Regions from separate parts of the Desemzia sp. FAM 23990 genome, predicted to be linked through region 2. Evidence: riboswitches for the same ligand, from Rfam matches in the RefSeq annotation. Region 2 holds a riboswitch; the other holds the start of a gene.

Region 1 (4,218 bases), on a different contig from region 2:
GAAGCAAACACTTGTGAAAGAACTAGATTTGTATAAAAATGGCTTTCCAGAATCGCGGTAATTAAATTAATTGCTATAATTAAGCTTAGATATCTAAAGAATCCACCGTTTTTCTTCATTTCTTTGGTATAATGATTAAGATGATTTTTTATGAGAAGAGTAAGGTAAATAGAGTCAACTCGTAAAAGAAAAAGTATGCCGAAAAGAATACATAGGCTTACAGCAGAAAAGCCTGTGTATTTCTTTTTGTGTATTGCAGTAAATAGTTACACGGGGTGGTTTGTTGTAAGAGAGTAAGGAAAAGTATTTGTTATTAAGAAAATTATTTAGTTAAAAAAAGAAAAGAGGACATAGAATTGAACGAAAAAATATACGATAAGAACAGCATCAAAAAAATCAAAGGGTTAATGATTGGTCTTTTAGTCATTATCTTATTGGTAGGTGGATTTTTAGTGTTTTTTGAAAAAATCGAAAATGGTTATGTAGGGGTTCGTTATTCAATGAACGGCGGAGTGAGAGATCAAACGCTAAGCCAAGGGGTTAAATTTGTCGGATTGGATAAAGTAACTCAGTATCCTATTCGCTTACAGACGGTTAAAGCAGAGAAGTTGAATTTGGCTACGGAAGATGGAAAAGCTACCCATGTATCGATTACATATGCTTATAAAGTAGATTCAAAAAAAGTTTCTGATGTGTTTAAAGAATTTGGGAGCATCAGCGTAGAAGATATTGAAGCAAACTGGTTGAAGGCACAATTGCTGAAATCATCGCGTAGTGTCGTTGCTAGATATAGCTTGTTGGATGTAACGGGATCAAAATCAACAGAAGTTCAGCAATCGATTTTAGAAGATTTCACTAAAGCAGTTGAACCTAAAGGATTCTTGGTAGAAGACGTTGCTTTTGGAGTTCCAGATGTTGATGCGGAAACGCAAAAATCCATTGATGAGATCATCAAAGCGGGTCAAGAAAAAGAAAAAGCTCTCTTGGAAGCCGATACAGCCAAAACAAAAGCAGACAGTTTAGCTTACCAAAAAGTAAAAGCAGCAGAAGCAGAGGCGGAAGCCAATAAAAAATTATCTGAATCCATTTCTGAAGAATTGATCAAGTTAAAAGAAGTAGAAGCACGTTTAGAACATGGTTGGGTTGAAGTACAAACGGGTCAGGCAATTGTTGATACTAACGAGTAGGTGATAAAAATGATTTTCTTCTTAGGTAAACTTATTTTTGCAGCGATAGTGGTCATTTTAATAGGAAACTTATTGTCTTTGCTGTTTAAAAAAGATCCTAAACAGGAAGATGATGATTTGAATTTTTAAGGACTTGTTGCAAAAAGGGAAAAGGGATTCTTGTGGTTCACAACACAAGCTCTCTTTTTTTCCTTTCTTTTTTCTGCCACAGCTTTTATTACTTTATATTTCTTATCTTTATTCATCGTTAGTATTATCCTTTTCATGATTTTATTTTATCATTTTGGGACATTTTATGCTTCGACCTACTTAGGACATTATCACGTTCGAACGATAAATTCTAAAATAATAAAAATGTTTAGCTTGCCATCGATTTTCTTTTCAAGTATACTGAATTAACAAAATTAAATAGTTATTTAATCCGGAGAGCCTTTTAAAGGAGGCTGAGAGTGCTAGAAGCAGATTCGTGAACCTGATCAACTTTATTGTTGCGTAGGAAGATTATAATTTTTACTATACTCTTTTTCTGGATTATTAACTGGAAAAGGAGTTTTTATTTTGTCAAAAAAAGAATATGTCTCATACGGCAGTTGCGCAGTAGGTGTTCCTGGTTCAAAAGAAGGAATTGCCGGAATTAGATTCAACTTAGCCCCGATGTCTGATAACTTTGTCGACATTATCCTCTCTTCACTTGAAAATGTAGACACTTCTATGGTGTGGAGTGAAACTGATCCCACTTCAACGGTTTACCGTGGTAGAGAATCGGCTGTATTTGACGGCGTTCGAGCGGTATTTTCTCAAGCATATCATGATGATGTACATATGAGTCTTCATATGACTATCTCGAAAGGTTGCCCGGGAGATCACGATGCAGACTACACACTTGATTATGATGATAGACGTATCAATGACCGCAACAGCCGCAAAAGATCCTTCCCAGTTGTTGGTAAATTTTCGCTGTATCCAATGGGCACTGATAACTATATGTCACTTATTGAAGAAGTGGTTAACAATGGGATTGACCGAGGTGTTTATGCTGGAAGTGGCCATTACACGACTTACTTAAAAGGTGAAGTACATGATGTCTTTGATTATTTAGAATATGTCGCAGAAAGAACAGGCAAAGATGTTAGCCATTATATTATAGAAGCCTCTTTACTCTGTAACTTACCTGAGGGGGAATCATTATGAATAAAGAGCCATTGAAATTAAGAGACTTTATTTTTATGGGATTAATCTCTGTCGCATTTGGAATTGTTTATTTAATTGCATTGTATTTAGGAGCTGCTCTAACAACTGCTCTCACTCCAGCAGGTATTGGTATTTTAGGATATGAACCTTTTTACGGGATATGGTTTATGGCACCTGTTGTTGCTCTTTACGTTCTTAGACGGCCAAGCGTGGGTATTATTACTGAAATATTTGCTGCTGTTATAGAAGTTGTTTTGGGAAATGTTTTTGGTCCCATTGTTATAGTCAGTGCCTTTATTCAAGGTTTAGGTGTTGAATTGCCTTATATGTTTACGAAATACCGTCGCTATAATATGAGAAATTCAATGGTAGGTGCCGTTTTGGCTACCATTTTCAGTTTTATCTGGACTGCATTCAGAAACGATTATGCTTCACTTGAAATTTCTATCGTTATCGCTATCTTTGTTATTCGTTTAGTAAGTTCACTTATTTTTACTGGGTTTATTGCGCATAAAATTTGTATTGCTTTGGACAATACGGGGCTATTGAAATCTTATGGTGTCAGTCATGAAAAAGGGAAATAATCATGGACTTGTTGTTGAGCAATTAGAATTCAATCTAGAAGATAGCGTACACTTTTTGGATATAAGTTTTTCAATCAATCCTGGAGAAATTGTGCTTCTAGCGGGTGCAAGCGGATCAGGAAAAAGTACACTAGCAGGTGTTCTAACAGGATATTATCCTGAAAGTGGCGGCACATTAAAATCCGGCACAATTTCTGTTTCTGGACAAGACCTATTATCTATGGACAATCAGGAATCTATGAGGTATATATCTGCATCATTTCAGAATGCCCGACTAGCATTTGCTATGGAAAATCTCTATCAAGAATTAATTTTTTGCTTAGAGAACAAAGGTTTTGATCCTTCATTAATGGATGAAATGGTTAAAGAACACGCAAAGAAAACAGGTGTTACCGAATTGCTTGAACGTTCTTTTGATGTCATGTCTGGCGGAGAATTACAGCGAGCAAACTTTTCATGTTTGGAAATCATTGATCCACTCGTCTATATATTAGATGAACCATTTTCTAACTTGGATGATCAAAAAGCAAATGAACTTCAAGAAACAATTTTAGAACTAAAAAAACAAAATAAAATCATTCTAGTCATCGATCACCGTCTTGATAGGTGGAAATTTGTTGACCGAATGATGGTATTAAGTCGAGTGGGGCAACTTCTAGAGACAAACATCTCACTTGATCCACTTTCTACTAACAATCATCTCCTTCTTGAACAAGAAGGGTTATTGTCAGAACTAGAAAAACCTCTGCAACAAGCAGAAGTATCAAATAACTTGGAGCCGATTTTTCAAATCGAAAATATGACGATTGAACTAGGAGAATATAAAACAAAATGGCTGAAAAAAACGTGGCATCCTGACCGTATTTTATTAAAAAACGGCAACATGCACATTTATCCTGGAGAATTGATTGCGTTAGAAGGAAAAAGTGGGTCCGGTAAATCAACTATTTTTCAGACGATTCTGGGGGAATATCCTTTTGACGGGACTATGCATATGAAAGATTTAAAGTTTAATTCTAAGAATAGGAAAGAGTGGCTTTCTCACATTGGACTTGTTTTTCAAGATCCTTCTCTTCAATTTTTAACAACTTCATGTTTTGATGAATTGAATATTGGCGTGCAAGCTGTTTATCCTGAAAAGACTGAAGAAGAAACTAAAAAATTAATCACTAACCTCTTGAAACGCCATAACTTAGAAAATCATGCTTCTACTTCACCATGGCTTTTAAGTCAGGGTCAACAACGCCGATTGGCAG
Region 2 (4,218 bases):
ACTGTTTTCGTATCGTACGTATGCAGTTCAATCCTACTGGGGAGGCAGCATCTTTTTTAGACTGTGTTGGATAGATTGGGCCAATTCCAACGTAATCTGCTCCATTAACTATAGCCTGTTCCATTTCTTCAACATTATGGACTGAAACACCTACAAGGTTTCCTTTTACTCTCTTCCGAAAGGCTGTCAAGGCTAAATCATCTTGTCCCACGTGTATACCATCAGCATTTAATTGTATAGCAAGCTCAACATCGTCATTGACAATAAAAGGTACTTGGTACATTGCACACAATCTTTGACATGCTTTGGCAAAATCTACATAGGCTGAACCAGTCAACGCTCCTTTTCCTTTCTCGCGTAACTGAAAACAGGTTATCCCTGCCTGCAAAGCTTCTTCGAGTGTTTTCAATGGGTCTTTTTTGCAATTCACTGTACCCATGACAAAATAAATAGTTAAAATACTTCTATCCATTTACTTCTACCTCACATATTCCTTGGTTGCATTTGTAAGCAAAGTGGTTCGTCGGCCCATGACCGTGACCAATATAAAGCGGTGTAGAAACAGCTAGTTGAATAAATTTTTTCGCTTCAACGATCGCTTCTTGCATGGATAGTCCTTTCGCTATATTGGCTGTTAAAGCAGCAGAAAATGTACAGCCTGTCCCATGTGTATCTTTTGTTTTCACACGATTGGTGGTCAATTGAAAAGACTGCTCGCAAGTGTATACTCTATCAATTGCCTGTTCTTCTTCTAAATGTCCACCTTTGATGACAACACATTGAATACCCATTCGCAACAGTTGTTGTGCTGCTTTTTCTATATCTTTCGTATTTTTAATACGAATACCTGTCAGCACTTCTGCTTCTGGGATGTTTGGGGTGCAAATGGTGGTATAGGGAAACAGCTTTTCTATTAAAGTTTTTGCTGCTGATTCTTGCAATAGCTTTGCTCCGCCTTTTGCAATCATCACCGGATCAACGATAAGCGGTATATTTTGTTTTTTTAGGATTTCAGCTACCCCATCAATTATTTCAACTGAAAACAACATCCCCGTTTTGATAGCTTTTACTGAAAAATCATCTAGTACAGTTTGGATCTGTTGTTGCACAAAATATGGCGGTACTTCATAAATATCATGTACACCCAGTGTATTTTGATCTGTTAATGCTGTAATGGCTGTGGTCCCAAATACCCCTAACTCTTGAAATGTTTTTAGATCTGCTTGAATCCCAGCTCCCCCGCCTGAATCTGATCCTGCAATCGTTAATGCAATCATTGTCCTGCCTCCGCTATCTTTTGCAGAGCATTCATAAATTGTACAGCGAATGTCCCCACTTCATTTCCACTCTGTTCAGCAGCTTGTTTATACGCTTGTAGAGTGGTAGCTAATTGATTGAATGAGGCTTCTTTTCCACTCGCAAGCGAAGCTGTACAAACAGCGCTTAATAAACACCCCATACCTGTAATACGTGTAGCAATTTCGTTGCCTCCAGACACGTATCGCTCTTCTTGACCATCCGTTAAATAATCGGTTTCTCCTGTGACGATGACTTGACAGCGATACTTCAAGGCAATTTCTCGCGCTACTTTGGAAACAGGCATCGCCCCTATGCCGCTGTCCACTCCTTTTTGATGCCATTCTTTACCTGCAATTGCGGCTAGTTCTCCTGCATTGCAGCGGATCAAATCAACCTGCATTCTTTTTAAAAGTTGTTGCACCACTTGTTTTCGATAGCTTGAAATACCGATTCCTACAGGATCCAGTACAACAGGAACTCCTAACTCATTTGCTTTTTTTCCAGCTACCAACATCGTTTGGATAGTGCGGTCATTTACGGTACCGATATTGATCAATACTCCTTGAGCAGCTGTCACGACATCAGCAACCTCATTCACTTCATCCGCCATAATAGGAGAAGCTCCGATAGCAAGTAATCCATTAGCCATAAAATTTGCCACCACATAATTAGTGATACAATGGACTAAAGGAGCTGTTTGTTTGACTCTTGATAACATTTATTACACCCTTTCCTTGGTTTCTCTAGCTTATTCAAATAGGCTGATCTCAATCCTCCTTTATAGAACGTGAGCACAAAAAAAGGCTCTACAAATATGCAGAAGCCAAAAAAGTGTATAAGAAACTCACTATTTGCTCCCTACGTCAGTATGAACTAACAGGTTCAAAGGGTCAGGTTTTACCTTCTCAACACGACTGTGTCCCCCCGCAATTAAGCGTTTTACAAAAGAAAAAGCTCCCCAAATAAAATTGGAGAGCTCAGTACGAATATAGTCGTTAGAATACATATGTACGATTGTGCTCCCTACGTTAGTGTTAACTAACAGGTTCAAAGGGTCAGGTTTTAACCTTCTCAACACGATTATGTCCCCCTGCAAAACATTTAATTACTTATAAGTTTACTATAGATAATAAATTTAATCAATCACTTTACTGTCTTTAATACACCGCTTATCGTTCTCTTTTAAAGTATAAAAGCCTCATTATTTGTGGTCTTAAGATAGCAGTGTTAAAGTAATCATAACTAGAGAACCAATCAGAGAGAGGAGTACCTTTTTATGAAAACTATCGCGATTAAAGAATTTGGGTCAGCTGATCAATTAAGAGAGATGGAAATGGAGAAGCCTTCTATCAAAGATGATCAGGTATTAATTGAAGTTCATGCTTTCTCCATTAACCCCGTTGATTGCAAAAGACGTTCCGGTAAAATGGGCGGCAAACTTCCTATGGTGCTTGGTGGTGATGTCGCTGGTATCGTAAGTGAAATTGGTACAAATGTCACGAATGTAAAGCCAGGTGATCGTGTATTTGCTAATGCATCCAAAACTTACGCTGAATATGCCCGATCTCGCGCCGAAGTAACGATTAAAATCCCTGATAAACTCTCTTTTGTGGAAGCAGCTGCAATTCCATTAGCTGGACAAACCGCTTGGGAAGCTTTAATAGATAAAGGACAATTAAGGGATAATGAAAAAGTCTTGATTCACGCAGGGGCTGGCGGAGTAGGCTCATTGGCTATACAAATTGCTAAACATTACAAAGCTTACGTTATTTCGACAGCCAGTGAGAAAAACAAAGCATTCCTTACTTCTCTAGGCGTGGACTATTTCATTGATTACAACAAAGAGGATTTTGAAAAAGCAGTCAGTGATGTCGATCTCGTACTAGACCCTTTAGGAGGCAAAACTCAAGAAAAAAGTTTCACTGTTCTAAAAAAAGGCGGGCGCTTAGTTTCCTTAGTACAAGAACCGGATGAAACTACATTAAAAAAATTAGGGATGATAGGAATTATTTTCAGTATGACCCCCACAAGCGAACGCCTGCAAACCTTAGCTGATTTACTTACCAGTGGAAAAATCAAAGCCATAGTCAGTCAAACTTACCCTTTTACAGAAGAAGGGGTACGTAAAGCACATGAACAAAGTGAAACAGGTCATACAAGAGGAAAAATCGTGATTAAAGTAAAATAAACAAAAAGATGGAGTCAAGAATTTTTCTTGACTCCATCTTTTTGTTTATTTTTATTGGTTCTCATCTAATAGATCTTTTTCAGAATCATAATCTAAATCGTTGAGAGTTTCATCCAACTTATCTGCAGGAATCGTTTGATCTTCATTAGGTTCTGCTGATGTCCCATGAACGTTTCCATGCGGAGCTTCCATTTCGTCAGAATATTTTTCTTTTAAGTCCTGAGCTTTCTCTTCGCCGACCTCTTTCCATTCCTGTGCTTTTTCTACTCCTACTTCTTTCCATTCTTGCCCTTTTTCCATTCCAGTATCTTTAACGTCGGTAAATTTATCCTTAATATCCGAACGTAATTCTTTCCCAGACTTAGGCGCAAATAACAAGGCAACTAGTGCACCTGCTAAAGGCAGAGCAATCATTTTAGCCACTTCCATATGTTTTACCTTGGCAGGCATCGCCTTAGTAACCCCTTTAGCAAGTTTGGCTTTGGTCTTCATACTTGGTTTAGCCATATGGTGCATATGGTGTGTGGAAGGTAAATAGTCTTTCGCTGTATCGTATGCATCTTGAGCATAATCGGTTCCCATGTCCATCAATTTTGTTAATTTCATACTATTCGTGCTCCTCTCACTTCTTGTTTTTCCTGTATTCCTATAAGTGTTTACATGATTATCATATAACAAATATAGAATTCTCTAAAGTAAAACGCACTCAAAATATACGAGATCACTTTCTA

The links. Region 2 has a riboswitch for thiamine pyrophosphate ahead of thiM (hydroxyethylthiazole kinase). Riboswitches for the same ligand answer to the same signal wherever they lie in the genome.
Region 1: linked by a shared signal. The riboswitch ahead of ACEN4I_RS06675 (YkoF family thiamine/hydroxymethylpyrimidine-binding protein) and the one ahead of thiM (hydroxyethylthiazole kinase) in region 2 are both predicted to bind thiamine pyrophosphate.

What each region holds. Positions count from the first base shown of each region.
Region 1 is NZ_JBGQQW010000013.1:4,704-8,921, forward strand. It holds gene ACEN4I_RS06665 (SPFH domain-containing protein) at 408-1,187, shown strand; TPP riboswitch at 1,600-1,703, shown strand; gene ACEN4I_RS06670 (hypothetical protein) at 1,670-1,864, opposite strand; gene ACEN4I_RS06675 (YkoF family thiamine/hydroxymethylpyrimidine-binding protein) at 1,842-2,378, shown strand; gene ACEN4I_RS06680 (ECF transporter S component) at 2,375-2,962, shown strand; gene ACEN4I_RS06685 (ABC transporter ATP-binding protein) at 2,946-4,218, shown strand, end outside.
Region 2 is NZ_JBGQQW010000012.1:67,824-72,041, forward strand. It holds gene thiE (thiamine phosphate synthase) at 1-472, opposite strand, end outside; gene thiD (bifunctional hydroxymethylpyrimidine kinase/phosphomethylpyrimidine kinase) at 465-1,277, opposite strand; gene thiM (hydroxyethylthiazole kinase) at 1,274-2,017, opposite strand; TPP riboswitch at 2,138-2,235, opposite strand; TPP riboswitch at 2,303-2,401, opposite strand; gene ACEN4I_RS06615 (NADP-dependent oxidoreductase) at 2,576-3,487, shown strand; gene ACEN4I_RS06620 (YtxH domain-containing protein) at 3,539-4,093, opposite strand.